Regions from separate parts of the Arthrobacter sp. NamB2 genome, predicted to be linked through region 1. Evidence: predicted binding sites of a transcription regulator. Region 1 holds the regulator's gene; the other holds the start of a gene.

Evidence for each region. The regulator LexA, encoded in region 1, represses DNA repair genes until DNA is damaged. The targets are predictions, from matches to a motif close to TCGAACANNTGTTCGA.
Region 2: a site for LexA is predicted at 8,862-8,877, ahead of ruvA (Holliday junction branch migration protein RuvA). Genes of this name have one in related genera too.

What each region holds. Positions count from the first base shown of each region.
Region 1 is NZ_SZWI01000005.1:214,460-224,342, reverse strand. Features, by position in the region: gene FDK12_RS10930 (histidinol-phosphate transaminase) at 1-1,012, opposite strand, end outside; gene FDK12_RS10925 (LysM peptidoglycan-binding domain-containing protein) at 1,118-1,624, opposite strand; gene lexA (transcriptional repressor LexA) at 2,015-2,725, shown strand; gene FDK12_RS10915 (ATP-dependent DNA helicase) at 2,846-4,936, opposite strand; gene hflX (GTPase HflX) at 4,929-6,515, opposite strand; gene FDK12_RS10905 (class I SAM-dependent methyltransferase) at 6,638-7,246, shown strand; gene dapF (diaminopimelate epimerase) at 7,272-8,219, opposite strand; gene miaA (tRNA (adenosine(37)-N6)-dimethylallyltransferase MiaA) at 8,224-9,135, opposite strand; gene miaB (tRNA (N6-isopentenyl adenosine(37)-C2)-methylthiotransferase MiaB) at 9,132-9,883, opposite strand, start outside.
Region 2 is NZ_SZWI01000004.1:73,980-83,862, reverse strand. Features, by position in the region: gene FDK12_RS09090 (GNAT family N-acetyltransferase) at 1-417, opposite strand, end outside; gene FDK12_RS09085 (hypothetical protein) at 418-705, opposite strand; gene FDK12_RS09080 (M3 family metallopeptidase) at 731-2,740, opposite strand; gene FDK12_RS09075 (hypothetical protein) at 2,804-3,340, opposite strand; gene FDK12_RS09070 (cupin domain-containing protein) at 3,639-4,112, shown strand; gene FDK12_RS09065 (type 1 glutamine amidotransferase) at 4,307-5,077, opposite strand; gene FDK12_RS09060 (Mur ligase family protein) at 5,077-6,348, opposite strand; gene pdxT (pyridoxal 5'-phosphate synthase glutaminase subunit PdxT) at 6,451-7,326, shown strand; gene FDK12_RS09050 (YebC/PmpR family DNA-binding transcriptional regulator) at 7,329-8,087, shown strand; gene ruvC (crossover junction endodeoxyribonuclease RuvC) at 8,136-8,714, shown strand; gene ruvA (Holliday junction branch migration protein RuvA) at 8,928-9,557, shown strand; gene ruvB (Holliday junction branch migration DNA helicase RuvB) at 9,554-9,883, shown strand, end outside.

The DNA of each region.
Region 1 (9,883 bases):
CGACGTCCCGAATGAGAACGCCGGCGTCCAGCAGCCCCTCCCAGATCCGACGCGGGTCATCGAGGCCGGAAAAGAACACGAAGTTGGCGTCCGAGGGAGCGGGCGAGAGTCCGAGGGCCGTGAGCTCCCGCACGATGCGGTCACGCTGGACCTTGATCGCCTCGACATTCGACAGCAGCGTATCCGCGTGGGTGAGCGCTGCATTCGCTGTCGCCTGGGTGATGGCCGACAGGTGGTACGGCAGGCGGACAAGACGAAGGGCGTCTGCTACCTCCGGAGCAGCCGCGAGGTAGCCGATCCTCGCACCGGCCAGCGCGAACGCCTTGCTCATGGTCCGCGACACCAGCAGCCGGGGGCGTCCAGGAAGAAGAGTCAGTGCACTCGGCTTCCCCGCCTGCGAGAACTCGCCGTAGGCCTCGTCCACGATGATGATGGCCCGGGCGTCCTGGCCGGCGTCGTAGGCCGCCTCGATGACATCGAGATCCAACGCTGTACCCGTCGGATTGTTCGGCGAGCACAGGAAGACGATGTTCGCTGCAGACTCTCGAACCGCTGCTGCAGTGGCCTCTGGTGTCATTGCATAAGACGCGCTGCGCTCCGCGGTGACATACCGGGTCCCGGTTCCACTGGCCAGGAGCGGGTACATCGAGTACGTGGGCGGGAACCCGATAGCGGTGCGCCCTGGTCCACCGAAGGCCTGAAGAACCTGCTGGAGGACTTCGTTCGACCCGTTGGCTGCCCATAACTGATCGGGCGTCAGTCCGTGTCCCAGGTAGTCCGCGAGGTTCTTGCGGAGTTCCGAGAATTCACGGTCCGGGTACCGGTTCAATCCCCGCGTGGCCTCGGCGACTGCTTCCACGATGGCGGCATGAACATCGGCCGGCACGCCGTGCGTGTTCTCGTTGACGTTGAGCAGGACGGGGACGTCCAGTTGCGGAGCGCCGTAGGGGTGCAGCCCGACGAGATCATCGCGGAGGGGGAGGTTTGCTAGGGCGTCGACGGAGGAAGGCACTCCCCGAGTTTAAGCGATGGCATCTTCCTCAGCTAATGACGCAGGCTGCTTGCTCGTTCCATGACCGGGAGAGCATCGACGCCCGATTGGGTAGTACGCCGATATTCAGCCCTGCGACGACTCCGAGGGCACCGAGATGCTCTGGCCCGCCCGGACGACGGAACTGCGCAGGTCGTTGAGCTCCACCATCTCGGCGACCACGGCACGCGGATCCCGGTGCGGGGCGTACTGCACCGCGAGGTCCCACAGCGTCTCGCCTGCCGCGAGATTCACCTCCACCGTGGCTGTCGACGCTGGAGCCGACTCCCCCGCCTGGGCCTGGGATGTCAGAAAGGCACCGAGGAGGATCAGGACTGCCACCCCCAGCGCGATCGGCAGACCGACCAGGAGCAGGCGCCCCCGCCTCGTCAGGGTCAGGGGACCAGGTGCACTCCGCTGCGTGGAGGTGCGGTAGGACGGCGACGCCTCTGCTGGGCTGTCGGACCCTGTGTGGACGGAGTGGCCGCCCGAGGACTGGTCGAAGGCGGTGACGAGCCGGAGGCGGACCTCTCGCGGAGCGGTCGCCTGGGCCCACAGCGCCGTGCTGCCCTGCAGTACTGGTGCTTCAGCCATTACCCATCCTTCTTTCCTTCGAATGATCCGTCGCGGAGGAACCTCCGGGTCGAACACACATTCTAATTCTGCTCTGCCTATTTCTAGCACTCACGAACGACCGTTGTCGAGACTCGCTCGAACATATGTTTGATAACTGCCTCCGCGTGTCCTAGCGTGAAGAGCACGGAACACCACCGGAAGACTGGGCTCGTGAGGCGCCTCTCCGCCGGTGATGTACCTCAGACAACCACCCGCCTCTGACAGAACCGGCTTCCGTCTCCATCGGCAGCGGAGCGGCGGGTACGACGGGATGCGCAGTCCCAGGCGAAAGGCTCAACAGTGGCGGAAGCAACACCGGCCGACCGGAAGAAATCGAACACCGCCGACATTCCGGCCGACCCCACGCCCATCTCGGCGGGCCGCGGTCGCCCGCGTGGACGCGCCGTGTCCAAAGGGCTGTCCGCTCGCCAGCTGACGATCCTCGAAACCATCCAGCGTTCGATCGCGGACAACGGTTATCCGCCCTCGATGCGGGAGATCGGCGACACCGTCGGCCTCGCCAGCCTGTCGAGCGTGACCCACCAGTTGTCACAGCTCGAGCGCCTCGGTTACCTGCGGCGTGACCCGAAGCGGCCGCGAGCGATGGAGGTGCTGTTGCCGCTGACGCTTGCCGACGAGCCATCGTCGGACGCAGAGGGCTCGACGGCAGGCGAGAAGGTGGCGGCGGATCGCCACGTCGCCGTCGACACCGCGATGGTTCCACTCGTGGGCCGCATCGCGGCCGGTGGGCCCATCCTCGCCGAGCAGGTCGTCGAGGACGTCATGCCCCTGCCTCGCCAACTGGTCGGCCACGGCGACCTCTTCATGCTGAAGGTCTCCGGCGATTCCATGGTCGATGCCGCCATCTGCGACGGCGACTGGGTTGTCGTGCGCAGGCAGCAGAGCGCACAGAACGGTGACATCGTCGCGGCCCTGCTCGACGACGAGGCCACAGTGAAGACCTTCCGCCAGCGGGACGGCCACACCTGGCTCCTGCCCCAGAACACCCGCTACGAGCCCATCCTGGGCGACCATGCGAGCATCATGGGCAAGGTCGTCTCGGTGATGCGCGCGTTGTAGGGCGCAGGAGAAGCACCTGCCCTCAAGCCCTCCGCCGTGGTCGATACGGCTGCAGCGCCTTCCTGCGCGCCGGCCGGCCTGCATCCGGCTGCCGCAACCGGGAGGCCGGTGGCTCCGGCGTCAGCGGGCCGAGAGCCGATCGAGGATCCCGGTGACCGTGGCCCTGTCCGTCGTCGCCCAGAAGGGCGGCAGGGCAGCGCGGAGGAAACCGCCGTACCTGGCAGTGGCGAGGCGGCTGTCCAGCACGGCGACGACGCCCTTGTCCCCGGTTGCCCGGATGAGGCGCCCCGCGCCCTGCGCGAGCCGTACCGCCGCATGCGTGGCGGAGACGCTCATGAAGCCGTTGCCGCCGCTTCGGGCGACAGCCCGGGTGCGGGCTGTCATGAGTGGATCGTCCGGGCGCGGGAAGGGGATGCGATCGATGATCACGAGCCGGCAGGACGAGCCGGGCACATCGACTCCCTGCCACAGGGACATCGTCCCGAACAGGCACGTGTCCGGTTCGTCGGCGAACTGCGTCACCAGGGCGCTGAGGGATGACTCCCCCTGGCACAGGATCTCGAAATCGACCTTGGGGCGCAGTGCCTCTGCGGCCTCCTCCGCCGCGCGCTTCGAGGAGAACAGACCCAGTGCTCCCCCGCGCGACGCCTTCAGTAGTGTCAGCAGCTCCTCCAGCTGGGCCTCCGACGTCCCCCGTTCGGGTTTCGGAAGATCCTTCGCCACGTAGAGGACGCCCTGCCGCGGGTAGTCGAACGGGCTGCCGACGTCGACTCCCGTCCAGGCAGGCGCCCCGGCGCCGCTGAGACCGAGCGACCCGGCTACAGGACCGAACTCCGACCCGATCGCGAGTGTCGCCGACGTGAGGATCACGGTGTGGTCCTCGAACAATCCCTCCCGCAGCCGCGCTGCGACGGATAGCGGGGCGACGTTCAGGGTCGCGGGCGCGCTCTCGTCCGGTTGGGCGTACCCGGACCCCGGCGTGAACGCGCTGGCACGCGACGCCCAGACCACTTCGTTGAGGTCGCCGGCAGCGAGGATCCGCTCCGCGAGATCGAAGACGAGTGTCACGCGGGAGCGGGCGACTTGCCGGCCACCGTCGGCGTCGGCCTCGGACTTGCTGTCGGTCTTCGTGTCCGAAAGCGCTGCACGGGCGGCATCACGCACCTGCGCCAGGGCCTGCTCGAGGTCGTCCGGCAGAGCTCCGGCCAGCAGTCCGGTCGGCACCGACTCGGACGCGGCCTCGAACGCGGCGGCAGCCGTGTCGAGGGCGCCGGTGGTGATGGAGGCGTGGCGGCGCAGAGCGGTGGCGGCGGCAGCGACCATGGAAGCCGAAAGTTGCCCCGACACGGCACCCGTGACACGGTCGTGGAGTTCGTGCGCCTCATCGATGACGACGACGTCGTACTCGGGCAGGACGGCGAGACCCTCGAAGGCGCTGATGGCGAGCATCGCGTGATTGGTGATGATGATGTCCGCGTCCGCGGCGGCTGCCCGTGCCTTCTCACTGAAGCACTCCTGGGCCACAGGACAGCGGGCAGCGCCGAGGCACTCCATGCTCGATACGGAGACCTGGCGCCATGCGCGGTCGCTCACGCCGGGCACGAGGTCGTCACGGTCCCCCGTCGTCGTCTCGTCCGCCCACTCCCGCAACCGGACCACTTCCCGACCCAGCGCAGATGCAGGCCCTCCGACTCCCGCCGCCGAAGAGGCCGGAGAGGGATGGGGCGTTGCGTCCTCGCCCATGCTGAAGAGTGCGTCGGGCGCGTCCTCCTCGGGGAAGCCACCCCCGGTCTTGTGGACGCACACGTAGTTCGAGCGTCCCTTCAGCAGTGCGACGTCGACCGGGCGCGCGAGGGCGGGAAGCACGGCGTCGAGCAGGCGCGGGAGGTCCCGTCCGACGATCTGGGCCTGCAGCGCGAGTGTCGCGGTCGAGACGACCGAGGGCCTGTCGCTCTCCATGGCATGCACGATCAGCGGGACGAGGTACGCGAGCGACTTGCCCGTGCCGGTGCCGGCCTGGACGAGCAGGTGATCGCCCGAGCGGATGGCTTCGCTGACCTGCCGCACCATCTCATGCTGGCCGGCGCGCATCTCCCCGCCCATCGCGCCGACCGCTGCATCGAGCAGTTCGAGCGCCTGCCGGGTCTCGGCGGAATGGCGCACTGCCTCCGGCGCCGCGGGAGCAGCACCGGAGCGCGCGCTGTCACTCATGCCGGACGTACGGCTCCAGCTCCGCTGCCAGGCCCTCGCGGACCATCACCTCGAGGCGGGTTCCCTCGTCCACATGCTCCAGGCCGAGGATCTCCACGTCCTCCTCGTGCAGGCGGCTCACGATCTCACCATGTGCGTAGGGCACGATGAGGTCCAGCTTGACGCCCGGTCGCGGGATGTTCGTGCTGATCAGTTGCCGGAGCTCGGTCAGGCCGGCTCCGGTACGCGCGGAGACGACGACGGAACGCGGTTCGCGCTGGCGCAGCCGCTCGATGACGAACGGGTCGGCTGCGTCCGCCTTGTTCAGCACGATGATCTCGGGCACCTTGCGCGCATCGACCTCGGTCAGAACTGCCCGCACGGCAGCGATCTGCCCCTCGGGATCAGGGTGGGACGCGTCGACGACATGAAGGATCAGGTTCGCGTCGGCAACCTCCTCGAGCGTCGAGCGGAAGGCCTCGACCAACTGGGTAGGAAGTGACCGGACGAAACCGACGGTGTCGGCCAGCGTGTAGCCGATCCCATCCGGTGTCTCCGCCTTGCGGATCGTCGGATCCAGGGTCGCGAACAGCGCGTTCTCGACCAGGACGCCGGCATCGGTCAGCCGGTTGAGCAGCGAGGACTTGCCGGCGTTCGTGTAACCCGCGATCGCGACCGAAGGCACCTGGTTGCGACGCCGGTTGGAGCGCTTGGTCTCACGCGCCGGCTTCATCTCCGCGATCTCACGCCGCAGCTTGGCCATGCGTGTGCGGATCTTCCGACGGTCGAGCTCGATCTTCGTCTCACCCGGGCCGCGCGACCCCATGCCGGCGCTCGCGCTACCCACCTGACCGCCGGCCTGGCGTGACATCGACTCGCCCCAGCCACGGAGGCGCGGCAGCAGGTACTCGAGTTGCGCGAGTTCGACCTGGGCCTTGCCCTCACGGCTCTTGGCGTGCTGCGCGAAGATATCCAGGATCAGGGCCGTGCGGTCGATGACCTTGACCTTGACGATGTCCTCGAGACCACGACGCTGCGACGGAGACAGCTCGCTGTCGACGATCACGGTGTCAGCACCGGTGGCCTGCACGACCTCCTTCAACTCCTGGGCCTTGCCGGAGCCGAGGAACGTACCGGGATCCGGCTTGAGGCGTCGCTGCACCATGCCGTCGAGTACCTCCGACCCTGCCGTCTCGGCGAGTGCGGCCAACTCCTGCAGCGAATTCTCTGCATCCTGGGCGGTACCTTCGCTCCAGAGACCAGCGAGGACGACCCGCTCCAGCCTCAACTGCCGGTACTCGACCTCGGTGACGTCCTCGAGCTCGGTCGACAGACCCGCCACGCGACGCAGTGCGCGGCGCTCTGCGAGGTCCTGCTGATCGCCGTCGGCCGCCGACTGCTGGTCATCGCCCGATAGTGCGAGGGCCCGCGAACGCCAGGTCCTGTCGATCGGTGCAGCCTGTGTCTCGTTGGGCCTTCGTGTTCCGTCCTTCTCCTTCGCCACGGCAGCTTCGTCGCTGGCGAGGATCCTGTTGATGACGGCTTGGATCTCCTCCGGGCCCATGTCGGCTCCGGTGGAATGTCCGTTATTCGTGGTCATAGTCTCCCTAGATGAATGTGCATCAATTCTAAGGCCGTCCGCGCAACAGGGACCACCGTATTCTCCCAGCGCGAAATGGCACAGCACGTGCTCTTCGCGGGCGTGCCACTAGGCTTTCGGTCATGGAGTCACAGCACTATTTCAGCGCGCAGCCGTCAGGACCTGACACGCGTCGCCCTCTCTCCGTCGTACTGGCAGGCGCGCGTCGCGAACTCGTCACGTCGTCGGGCCTCTTCAGCCCGGACGGCGTGGACAAGGGGACCGCGATCCTGCTGGATACGGTGCCGGATCCGGAAGGCCGACGCCTGCTCGACATCGGGTGCGGCTGGGGCCCCATCGCCCTGACCATGGCGCTGAAAGCGCCCCAGGCGGAGGTCCACGCCGTCGACGTGAACGAGCGATGCATCGCCCTCACGACAGAAAACGCCCACCGGCTGGGGCTGGCGAACGTCGTGGCCCGCGCGCCCGACGACGTCGACGCGGCGCTGGAGTTCGACACCATCTGGTCCAATCCGCCGATCAGGATCGGTAAGCAGGAACTGCACGCGCTGCTGCTTCGCTGGCTGCCACGTCTCGTACCAGACGGGCACGCGTGGCTCGTCGTGCAGAAAAACCTCGGCGCGGACTCGCTGCAGCGCTGGCTCGGCGAGGAGCTACCCGAGGGTTTCCGTGTCAGGCGTGCGGATACCTCGAAGTCGTTCCGCATCCTGGACGTACACCGCGCCGCCTAGTAGGGCCTGGACCTGCCATGTCCCGTCAGGGGGCCGGCAGCAGCACACCGTCCGCGACCAGTACAGCCGGACCGCTGAGCTGCACGTGCTCGCGGCCCTCCGGGCCGTCGAAGAACGTCACGCCCACCACCCCACCGGGAACGGTCACGAGCCACTGCAGAGGCGCGTGAGGGCCCGCCCAGTACCGCGTCGCTGCAGCGGCGGCGCATGCTCCCGTGCCGCAGGACTGCGTCTCCCCGACCCCCCGCTCGTGGACGCGCATGGTGAGCCGACCGACGCCGTCATCCCCCACCAGCGGATCCGACGGCACCACGAGTTCGACGTTGGTGCCCTCGGGCGGAACAGGCTGGACGATCGGTGCGGTGTGCAGCTCGGTCCGGTCGAGTTCGGCCCGCTCGGCGAGGGCCACCACGGTGTGTGGGTTGCCCATGCTGATCGACAGCGCAGGACGGTCGACGTCGAGCCCGTGGATGTCGACGAGCGAGTCCATGCCGCGTGCCACCGCGGCATCGGGGAAGATGAACTCCCAAGGGCCCATGTCCACGGCGTATCCGCCGCCCGACCGCGTCACCCGCTTGACGCCGGCGCGGGTGCCGATGGCGAGCTGGCCTCCATCGGGCAGTTCAGCGACGGACTTCTCGAGGAGGAAGTGGGCGAAGACCCGGACGCCGTTCCCGCACATCTCCGACACGGAGCCGTCCCCGTTGCGGTAGTCCATGAACCACTCCGCGTCCGGGTCGGTCTGCAGGAGCGCGCGGCCCTCGGGCAACGCCGATGAGCGCACCGCGCGGATGTACCCGTCAGCGCCGATACCGAGGTGGCGATCGCACAGGGCTGCGACGAAGCCGGCGTCGGTGGGGGTGGAGCCGTCCGGATCCAGGGTCAGGATGAAATCGTTCCCCGTGCCATGCCCCTTGGTGAAGGACAGGGTCGGGTGCTGCTGAGCGGCGGTGTCGGCGCGGAAGTCGGTCACGGTCCTAGGATAGGTCCCCGCCACGGCGGATCAGGTCCATTGCCCGATCGGCCAGCCCGGGTGCCTGCCCATCGAGCCACCCGACGCGCGGGTCGCCCCGGAACCAGGTGAGCTGCCGGCGGGCGAATCGTCGGGTCGCCGCGATGGTGTCCTCGACCGCCTCCGCTTCCGTCATCGCTCCGTCGAGGACCTGCAGGAACTGGCTATACCCTAGGGCACGCGAGGCGGTGCGTCCGTTCCTGAGACCTGCGGCCGCGAGGCGTTCGACCTCCTCCGGGAGCCCGTCCCTCACCATGCTGTGGACCCGCTCGCCCAACCTCTCGCGCAGGGCTGCACGGTCCACATCGAGACCGATCTGCACGCTCGGCTGGTGGTACTCGCGGCGTGGCATGAAGGCACTGAAGGCTCGACCGCTGATCTCGTACACCTCGAGGGCACGAATGAGCCGGCGGTCGTCGTCGATCCGTTCGGCCGACGGTGGATCGACAGCGCGCAGTCGCTCACGGAAGCGTGCGTTGCCCTCCGAGGCGAGTTCCGCTTCCAGCCTGGCCCGGACCACCGGATCGGTGGGCGGGAAGTCCAGCCGGTCGAGGGCCGCGCGCACGTAGAGGCCTGATCCCCCGACCAGGATGGGGACGCGCCCACGACGCCGGATGCCGTCGATCGTCCGGCGCGCATCCGTCTGGTACGCGGCGACGCTGGCTTCCTCCGTGATGTCCAGGACGTCCAACAGATGGTGTTCCACTCCCCGGCGGTCCTCGTGCGGCAGCTTCGCGGTCCCGATGTCCATGCCGCGGTAGAACTGGAGGGCGTCGGCATTGATCACTTCTCCATCGAGCCGTTGCGCGAGTGCGACCCCGAGGTCGGATTTGCCGGATCCGGTCGGCCCGACCACCGCGACGACCGGGAGGGTCAAGAAGCGCTCCCCCGCACAGGCAGCGACGGCATGCCCAGCAGGACGGGACGGGGACCGCCGTCCGAGGCCGCGGGGACGCCGCAGGAGTCGGCCTGGCTCCTGTCCCAGGCATCGCCGGCACGGGAGCGCCGGAGACTGTACTCCTCGGGGGTCGGGTCGGACATGAGGTGGAACGACGCAGCCTCGGTGATGGGCAGGGTCACGAAGTCCCCGGGCCGTGGCACCTCCGCGCCGTCCGGCACGGAGAAGTGGACGAGGCGCTGATCGCGTGAACGCCCGGTGAGACGATGTGTCTCGCTTCCCTTGCGGCCCTGCTGATCGGTGACGAGCACCTCGACGCGGGTACCTACCTGGCGCGCGTTCTCCTCGCGGGCAATCCGGTCCTGCAGGGCGGTCAGGCGCTCGAAGCGCTCCTGCACCACCGCCTTCGGCAACTGGTCCGGAAGATCCGCTGCGGGGGTCCCGGGGCGCCGGGAGTACTGGAAGGTGAAGGCGGTCGCGAAGCGGGACTGCTCGACGACGTCGAGGGTCGCCTGGAAGTCCTCGTCGGTCTCCCCGGGGAACCCGACGATGATGTCCGTGGAGATCGCGGCGTGGGGCATCCGCTCACGGACGCGATCCAGGATCCCGAGGAAGCGACTAGAGCGGTAAGAACGGCGCATCGCCTTCAGCACGCGGTCCGATCCCGACTGCAGGGGCATGTGCAACTGCGGCATGACGTTCGGGGTCTCCGCCATCGCGTCGATCA
Region 2 (9,883 bases), on a different contig from region 1:
CAGGACATAGGTCCTGCCGCGTCCCAGCAGCGTGAAGCCCCGTCGGGAGAAGAACTCGTACCCCTGCGGCGTGGCGTTGAGCGTGAGATCGACCGCTCCAGCTTCGCCCGCCGCTCGGGCCGTCGCGCTCAGCAGCGCCGTCGCGAGTCCGCGCCTCCGGTATCCGGGCAGGACTTCGAGGTGGTGGATGCCGCCGAGCCGGTGTAGGTCGCCCGAGCCGGACGGGCGGAACGAGTAGGCGGCGCCCGAGACGTTATGGCCTGTCGCGTCCCTCGTGACGGCATGCCATGCCTGCTGTGGCTGCGACCGTACGACGCGCAGTTCCTGTTCGAGCGGCCCCGAGTAGTCGGGCACGTCGGTCGCGAGGACGGCGCCGTCGTCCGCGGATCGGACGACGGCGGACACCGGCGCCGCCATCTACCATGGTTGCCAGCTCTGATCGAACCCGAGGGGACCGAGCTCCGCCGGGTCCACGGCCCCGTTGAGCCAGACCCGAGCCGAGGCGGCCCCCAGCCGCACACCTTCGGCGAGCGCGGCTCGGACGGCATAGGCGCTGACCTGCTCGGGAAACATCATTGCCAGTTCCCGCCTGGCGGGCAGCCATACCCAGGTGGTGCCGTGCGTCGAGAACGTCTTTCCACCCGTAGCGGCCGCCAGCGCCGTACTCCACGCAGTTGCCAGCCGCTGGCACTGCGCGATCGTCACCACAGTGGGCCGTCCCGATTGGACCTCACGCGAGCCCGCGACGAACCAGCAGGGGATGCAGGTCGGCGTCCCGCCCGCGGAACCGGCGGAAGGCCTCCAGCGGGTCGATGCTGTTCCCTCGCGACAGCAGTTCCCGCCGGAAGTGGTCCCCGTTGCCGCGCGTCAGGCCGCCCGAGGACTTGAACCACTCGACGGTGTCGGCGTCGAGCATCTCGCTCCAGATGTAGGCGTAGTACGACGCCGCATAACCGCCGGCGAAGATGTGCTTGAAGTAGGACGTGCGGTACCGCGGCGGCACCGGTGCGAAGTCGACCCCCGCATCGGCGAGCGCAGAGGCTTCGAATGCGAGCGGATCCTCGATGACCGTGCCGGCGGGGACGGAGTGCCAGGCGAGGTCCAGCAGGGCGGCGCCGAGGTAGGCCGTCGTCTCGAATCCCTCTCCCCAGGCACCGGCAGCATGGATGCGGTCGATCACGTCCTGCGGGAGCGGCTCACCGGTCTCGTGGTGGCGTGCGTAGTTCGCGACGATCTCGGGCCAGAGGATCCACATCTCGTTGACCTGCGAGGGGTACTCGACGAAGTCGCGCGGCACGGCGGTGCCGGCGAACAGCGGGTAGGTGACGTCCGAGAACAGACCGTGGAGCGCGTGGCCGAATTCGTGGAAGGCGGTCACCACCTGATCGTACGAGAGCAGCGTGGGCTCACCCGCCCCTGGCTTGGAGATGTTCAGGTTGTTGATGACCACGGCGCGCGTCCCCTCGAGTCGGGACTGGTCCACGAAAGAGTTCATCCACGCTCCGCCGCTCTTCGTGTCGCGGGTGTAGTAGTCGCCGAGGAACAGGCCCAGGCCCGAACCGTCCTCGTTGAAGACCTCCCACACCCGGACATCGGGGTGGTATCCCACGAGGTCAGTACGTTCGGTGAAGGTCAGCCCGTAGAGACGGTGCGCGGCGTAGAACACTCCGTCCTGCAGAACCCGCTCGTGCTCGAAGTAGGGGCGCAGGGCGTCCAGGTCGACGTCGAACCGGGCCTTCCTCACCTTCGCCGCATAGTAGGCCCAGTCCCACGGCTCGATGGGGTGTCCGGCCTCGGCCTCGAGTTCGGCTGCTTCCGCGCGGGCATTGCGCACCGCCGGGGCGGCGAGCTCCCGCATCCGGTCCAGGATCGCCTCAAGCGACGGCGCCGTCTGGTTGTCGGTCGCTGCGGCAGCATGCGTGCTGAAACCGAGGAGCGCTGCTCGGTCGGCACGCACAGTGGCCATCTCGGTCGCGATGGCGAGGGTGTCGGCATCGTTGCCGCGCGCGCCACGATTGACCGACGCCTCGTGGAGCCGTCGCCGCACGTCCCTGTTCGTGAGCAGCTCCAGGGCCGGCTGCGCGGTCGGGAGGATGAGCGTCAGGAGGTATCTGCCCTCGTGGCCGGCGTCGCTGGCTGCCGAGGCAGCCGCGGAGATCGCGTCGGCGGAGAGCCCGTCCAGTTCCTCGGCGGAGTCGAGCAGGAGCGCGGACGCGTTGGTGTCCTTCAGGAGTTTCTGTGAGAACTCCGTGCTGAGCGCCGACAGCTTCGAATTGAGCTCCCGGAGCGTGGACTGTGCGGCGTCATCCAGTTCCGCCCCGGCACGGATGAAGCTGCGGATGTACTCCTCGACGAGGCGGGCGGACTCGTCGTCCAGGCCGTCGAGCGGTACCTGCCGGAGGCGCTCGAAGAGTGCGCGGTTGAGCTTGATGTTGTCCTCGTGCTCGGCGAGGCGCGGAGCGATCTGCTGTTCGAGCGCCTGGATCGCCTCGGTCGCGTGGCTGACCGAATTGCTGAAGAAGACGCGGGAGACGCGGTCAAGCGTTCTCCCGGCCCGCTCGAGCGCGATCAGCGTGTTCTCGAAGCTGGGCGCCTCGGCGGAATCCGTAATGCCGTCGATCTCGGCGAGGTGTTCAGCGAATCCGGCATCGAAGGCAGGCAGGTAGTGCTCGTCGCGGATCGCTTCGAAGGGCGGCAGCTGGTAGTCGAGGCCACTGGGCTCGAGGAAGGGGTTGCTCATGGGAACCAACTTTTGCACGTTGTCATGCCTTCATGCAGCACCACGATCATACGACCGCGCTCGTCAGTCCACGGAGGTGGAGCCTGCAGGCGCCCTGCCCTGCCGATTCCGGTCGCGCACCCAGTAGCCCGCCACGGTAGTCGCGGTGCTCAGCACGGCGAGCACGACGCCGATGCGGGTGTGCGCCAGGCGCACGCCTCTGCCCGCAAGCTTCTCTCCGTAGCGATAAACGACCCGCTCCATGCCGATCGTCCCGACGGCGGTCGACCCGAGGAGCGCGACGGTCGCGAGGGCGAGGACGACTGGATGGCGTCGGAGTCCGGTGCGTGATCGGGTCTCGCTAGCTGCTTCCACCCCGGCTGCATCCGGCCCGACCGCCTTCGGCTGCGGTTCCTCGACCGGTGCACAGCCGCTGGGTCCGGACGCCTTCCGGCTCTTCAGGACGTGCATCCCGTAGAGGGCGCTGGAGGCGATGATGCCGGCCTTCACGCCCGCTCGGATTCTTCGGTCTCTCGTGTAGTCGGGCAGGGCGTACCAGAGCGCTATCCCGAGTCCGGAGACGAAGTCAGGCAGGGCAGGGGGAGTGATGGCGGCCTTCATGCGTCGACCCTACGTAGCTCCCCGCGCCAGCACATCCGCCGTGGTGCTGATTCACAAGTACTCCTTGAGGGGGACGGAGCTGGGACACGGGTAAGGGGCACTGCGCGGCGGTGCTGTTCGTGGTGTCGGTACCTTTTTTGCTGCCCGAGGGCCTTCTGCCGTGCGGCTGCACGAGCTCACGCTCTTCCCGTTCCAGGGCTGCATGGCGAGTCGCTTCGGCGTCGGAATAGGGCTTGTGGTGAGGCCTGTGAGCAGAAGCAAGTGGATGCACCCCGAGGAGATGGGACAGAATGCGGTCATGGACATCACTGACAACGGACCCAACCCCAACGCGTTCGATATCGAGAGCGCGACGACCGAGAACGACAACTACCGCCGCGTCGCCTGGACGGGCAAGCACCTGCAGGTGACGCTCATGTCGATCGAACCCGGTGGTGCGATCGGCCTCGAGGTGCACCACGGAACCGACCAGTTCCTGCGCGTCGACGCAGGAAAGGGCCGCGCGAAGATGGGGCCCTCGAAGGATGATCTCTCGTTCGAGCAGGACGTCGAGGATGGCTGGAGCATCCAGGTGCCCGCCGGCACGTGGCACGACGTCGAGAACACCGGCGACGAACCATTGCGCCTGTACGCGATCTACGCACCGACCCACCACGCGCAGGGCATCGTGCAGCAGACGCCGGAGGATGCCGAGAAGGACGAGGAGCAGGGCCTCGACGAACCGCCGTCGTGGGTCGAGGAAGTCGACGACAAAGGCGAAGAGTCCGCCTGAGCCGCTCCGTCGTGAGCGACTGCCGATAGTTCAGCAGGAACAGGAAGAGGGGTACGCCCGCTACAGGGCGTACCCCTCTTTCACGGACTCGACAAGGCAAGTTCTCCCTGTCGGGGTTCCGTCATGTCACGCCAGCCGGTGCGAACGGCTCTCCGGATGTGTTCTACAGGCCGCGCTCGCGGACCGTACCGGGTTCAGCGTGGCCTCGCCCCGGCGTGCTGTCGGGCGAGTTCGGCCAACGTGTCGTCCACGCCGTCGTCCTGGAACTCCCCGAACTTGCGCTCTGCCGCGGTCCGCAGCAGGAAATCGGCGATCGCGGGATTCTTCGGGAGCAGGGACCCGTGAAGATAGCTGGCCACGATGTTCTTGTAGCGAGCGCCCTCATGCTTCTCCTCGGCGTTGTTGCCCGCACCCTTGATCACGGTTGCCAGGGGCTTCAGCCCGTCGCCCAGATAGGTCTGGCCGCTGTGGTTCTCGTAGCCGTGGATCTCGCCGAACTCCTCGCTGGTGGCGACGACATTGCCGATCAGCCTCTTTGCACCGCCTCGCGTCTCGAGGTCCAGCACGCCGATGCCGGGGATCTCCGTGCCGTCGTGCGTGCGGAAGACGTTGCCGAAGAGCTGGTACAGGCCGCAGATGAGGAGCATCGGCGTGCCGTCCTCGGCGAGCCCGCGCAGCGCGGGAGCGATGGCCTGCAGGTCGTCCTGGATGACGATCTGTCCGCTGTCCTGGCCACCACCGCCGATGACGAGGTCGACGTCGTCCGGAAAGGGATCGCCGGCATTGTGCTCGAGGATCTCCGCACCGTAGCCGCGCCAGGCGAGGCGCTGCTTGAGCACGAGCACGTTGCCGTAGTCGCCGTAGATGTTCATCTCGCGGGGGTACAGCTGCAGGATGCGCAGCGATCCCTTGGCGGGATCCGCGGGGGCTTCGCTCAGTGCGCTGGCGGACGGGGCGTCGCTCATCAGGACACCACCTCGACTTTCGTGATCTTCGAGAGCTCGCGGCGTACCGCAAGCATGGCCGTGTAGGTGCAGAAGATCCGCTTCGGACGTCCTTCCGAGCCTCGGACGAACTGCTTGAGGGCATCCGCGATGTCGGGCTCGACGGCGCCCACGCGGACGTCGTCGTACTTCAGCCTCAGAGCCATGTCGTATGCACGGACCCCGCTGACGACGTCGACGCCGCCGAGGCCCAGCGAGTCGAAGTCGACATCCCAGAGCCAGGACATGTCACGACCGTCGGCATAGTTGTCATTGATCGCGATCATGGTGGCGCATCCGGCGGGGTCGAAGGACTTCAGGCCCAGCCTGAACCCGCTGGGGTTCTTCACGAGCACGAGTTCGAGGGCCTGGCCGTCGACGACGAGGCTCTCGCCCCGACCGAAGGCGGGCTCCACGGCAGCCAGGGACGCGAAGAGCCTCGAGGTGTCAGCCGATTGACCCAGGACGGCCCGCGCGGCCGCGAGGGCAGCCGCGGCGTTGAAGATGTTGTAGACCCCACGCAGGCGCAGGTCGGTGCGCGTCATGGTGCCGTCCACCTCGAATTCCGCCGAGTTCCCGTCGACGGACCGGAGCACGACGTCGGCCGGAAGCGCGGAGGCGGGCGCAGTTCCCGCTTCGCCCCGCAGCTCGTCGTCGTTGGGGAAGGTGCTGCGGAGAGAGGCGTCGAGGCCGAAGTAGGCGACCTCGGCCGTGGTGATCGACGACGCCAGGGCTGCGACGCGTGGGTCCTCGCGATTGAGGACGACAGTGCCGGTCGTCGCCAGAGCGATGCGCTCCAGCAGGCGTGTCGTCGCATCGATCTCGCCGAAGCGGTCCAGCTGGTCGCGCAGCACGTTCAGGAGCAGGGAGTACCGCGGCGGCACGAGCTTCACGAAGTGCACGGCGTGGGCCTCGTCCAGTTCGAGGACGGCGACGTCGGCCTTCAGCCGCCCGCGCCAGTCGACCTCACCCAGCAGCGCAGCGGCGACGCCGCGCGTGAAATTGCTGCCCGTGCGGTTCGTGAAGACGGTCAGGCCCTGGCCCTCGAGCAGTTCCACCACCATCTTGGTCGTGGTCGTCTTCCCGTTGGTCCCGCTGACGACGACGACGCCGTGGGGGACGGTGGAGAGGGCGCGGCCCATGAAGCCGGGATCGAGGCGCTCGACGACGAGGCCAGGGAGGGCGGAGCCGCCGCCGCGCAGGCGGGAGGCGATGCGCACGGCCTTGCCCACGAGGACTGGTAGGGGATTCATGCCTACAAATTATCGCAGGCCCACCGTCCTTCCCGGGACCCGACGGGGAGGCACTGCTCACGCCCGCCGGGCACGGGGGGGCGAAACCACTAGAATCGGGGGATGACCTCCCCGTCCTTCTCGGCTCCGCCGCCCCTCGGCAACGACGCGTCCGACGCCGCGTCGCCTGCCGCTTCACCCGCCGCTCCGCGCGGCGCTTCAGCCGTCAGCGAGGCGTATCGTCCAGCGGCGGATCGTTCGGCGGCGGATCGTTCGGCGGGGCGTTCGGCGGATCGTTCGGCGGGGCGCCACGAGCGAAACGTCGTCGTCGGTGTCCTTGCCGTGCAGGGCGACGTGCGGGAGCACATCGCGACCATCGTGTCCCTCGGGGCTCGTGCCGTGCCTGTTCGCCGCGCAGCGGAGCTCGCGGACATCGATGGCCTGATCATCCCTGGAGGCGAATCGACGACGATCGACAAACTCACCCGGACGTTCGGGCTGGTCGAGCCGCTGCGCGAGCTGATCGCGGGTGACCTGCCCGTCTACGGTTCGTGCGCGGGAATGATCATGCTGTCCGACGTCGTCGCTGATCCGTCGACCGACCGGCTCGGCCATCCGCAGCAGACCTTCGGCGGCCTCGACATGGTGGTCCGTCGGAATGCCTTCGGGCGGCAGCGCGAGTCCTTCGAGACGGACCTCGATTTCGCGGGCCTCGCCACCACCGGGAGTGCTGCCGCAGAGGACCCCGTGCGGGCCGTCTTCATCCGTGCTCCCTGGGTCGAAAAGGTTGGGGAGGACGTCGAGGTGCTTGCCCAGGTGCCCGCCGCGGAGACGCCGCAGGCCGGGCCTTCGGAGGGCGGGGGCACCGACTTGGCGCCGGTCGCTAGAATTGTCGCAGTGCGTTCAGGGAACCTGCTGGCCACGAGTTTCCACCCGGAGGTCACGGGTGAGCGGCGGGTCCACGAACTGTTTATTCGGATGATCAGAGGAGAAGCGTAGGCATGTCGGGGCACTCTAAGTGGGCAACAACCAAGCACAAGAAGGCCGCGATCGATGCGAAGCGGGCCAAGTCCTTCGCCAAACTGATCAAGAACATCGAGGTCGCCGCGCGCGCCGGTGGCCCCGACGTCGCCGGTAACCCGGGTCTCGAGCTCGCCGTCTCGAAGGCGAAGAAGACCTCCGTCCCCATCGACAACATCAACCGCGCGGTGAAGCGCGGAGCCGGTTTGCTCGGCGAGGCCGTGGACTACCAGACGATCATGTACGAGGCGCGCGGGCCGCAGGGCTCGGCCCTCCTGATCGAGTGCCTCACGGACAACAAGAACCGCGCAGCGTCCGAGGTTCGCCTTGCGATCAGCCGCAACGGCGGAACCATCGCCGATCCCGGTTCGGTCGCATACCTGTTCGCCCGGAAGGGTGTCGTCACTCTGCCGAAGAACGGGCTGACGGAGGACGAGCTGCTCATGTCCGTGCTGGACGCCGGTGCCGACGAGGTGAAGGAGTCGACCGAGACCTTCGAGATCATTTCCGAGCCCCAGGACCTGCGTGCAGTGGTCGAAGCGCTCGACGAGAGCGGCATCGAGTACGACACCGACGAGGTCGAGTTCGTGCCGTCCCTGCAGGTGGACCTCAACGCCGACGGCGGGCGCAAGTTCCTGAAGCTCGTGGACGCCCTCGAGGAGCTCGACGACGTGCAGAACGTCTACTCGAACGCGAACCTCTCGGACGAGATCCTGGCCGAGCTAGAGAACGACGACTGACATCGCTTCCCTCGGCACGCCTGCAGCCCGGTGGGTTCGGGTGACCCCGTGACCTATCGCGTGATGGGCGTGGACCCGGGCCTCACGCGCTGCGGCCTCGCCGTCGTCGACATCGAGCCGAACCGCCGCTCCACGCTCGTCGCGGTCGGCGTGGTCGGCACAGAGGCCGGCAGGAGCCTCGACGAGCGGCTCCTGGTCATCTCGGAAGCGGTCGACACCTGGCTGGACCTGCACGAACCGCAGGTGCTCGCCGTCGAGCGCGTGTTCAGCCAGCTCAACGTCAGTACCGTCATGGGCACGGCGCAGGCGTCCGGGGTCGTGATCGTCTCCGCCGCACGGCGGGGAATCCCGGTGGCACTGCATACCCCGACAGAGGTGAAGGCAGCGGTGACGGGCAACGGCCAGGCCGACAAGGCAGCCGTCACGAAGATGGTCACGAAGATCCTCCGGCTCGACACCGCACCCCGGCCGGCCGACGCCGCCGATGCGCTGGCCCTGGCCATCACGCACGCCTGGCGCAGGGGAGTGGGACTGCAGGGCGCCGCCGCCTCCGCGGTATCGGGTGGAACGGTCACGTCGGCGCAGCGTGTCTGGGCGGAAGCCGAAGCTCGCGCACGACGCCGCTAGCGCCGGCCTGCTGCTCGCAGCGACACCGCCTGCGCGGCTCGCCGCACGGAATTCAGGCACGTAGTCCGCTACGCGTCCGCGCGCGGCGGCGCCCCCTTCCGGTGTGGCGGCTCGATCGAACAACCTCGCGCCGGTACCGTTGGGCAATAGAACATGTGTTCGACGCCGGCGGCAGTCCGGCTATCCCGACCAGCAAGCGCCTTGGAGCACATCATGATCAGTTCCCTGCGCGGAACAGTGACCCACGTGGGCCTGCATTCCGCCGTCATCGACGTCAACGGCTTCGGCATGCAGGTGCAGGCGACACCGCAGACCCTCGCGGGCCTGCGGGTCGGTGAGCAGGCGTCGGTCGCCACGGCGATGATCGTCCGCGAGGACTCGATGACGCTCTTCGGCTTCGAGGACGCGGAACAGCGGGAGGTGTTCGAGACGCTCCTGGCCGTGAGCGGCGTCGGGCCACGCCTCGCCCTCGCCGTCCTCGCCGTCCACGCACCCGACGCCATCCGTATCGCGGCGTCGTCCGGTGACGACAAGGCGTTCAGCAAGGTGCCCGGGATCGGGCCGAAGGGTGCCCGTCGTATCGTGCTCGAGCTGGCAGGGAAGCTGGTGCCCCTCGAATCCAAGCCCGGGGCGGAACAGCAGACGTGGCAGGGCCAGGTCCTCACCGCGATGATGGGCCTCGGCTGGTCCGAGAAGGACGCCGGGGCAGCGATCGACGCAGCCGTGGCTGATGCTCCGGAGGTCGCCGCCACCGGCGACGTCGGACAGATCCTGAAACTGACGCTCCGACGGCTCGGCCAGGACGGCGCGCGGAGTTCCGTCCGCCCGCAGGCGATCCGATGACGGACCAGCACCCCGACGACGCACCGCTCGTGGCCGCGGCTGCGGATCCGGAGGACCGGGCCGTCGAGGCGGCCCTGCGGCCCAAGAACCTCGACGACTTCGTCGGCCAGAAGCGGGTACGCCGGCAACTGTCGCTGGTACTGGAGGCCTCGCGTCTGCGCGGACGCAGCGCGGACCACGTCCTCCTGTCCGGCCCTCCAGGTCTCGGGAAGACGACGCTCGCGATGATCATTGCCGCGGAGATGAATGCGCCCCTCCGCATCTCGTCGGGCCCTGCGATCCAGCACGCCGGGGACCTCGCGGCGATCCTCTCCTCCCTGACCGAG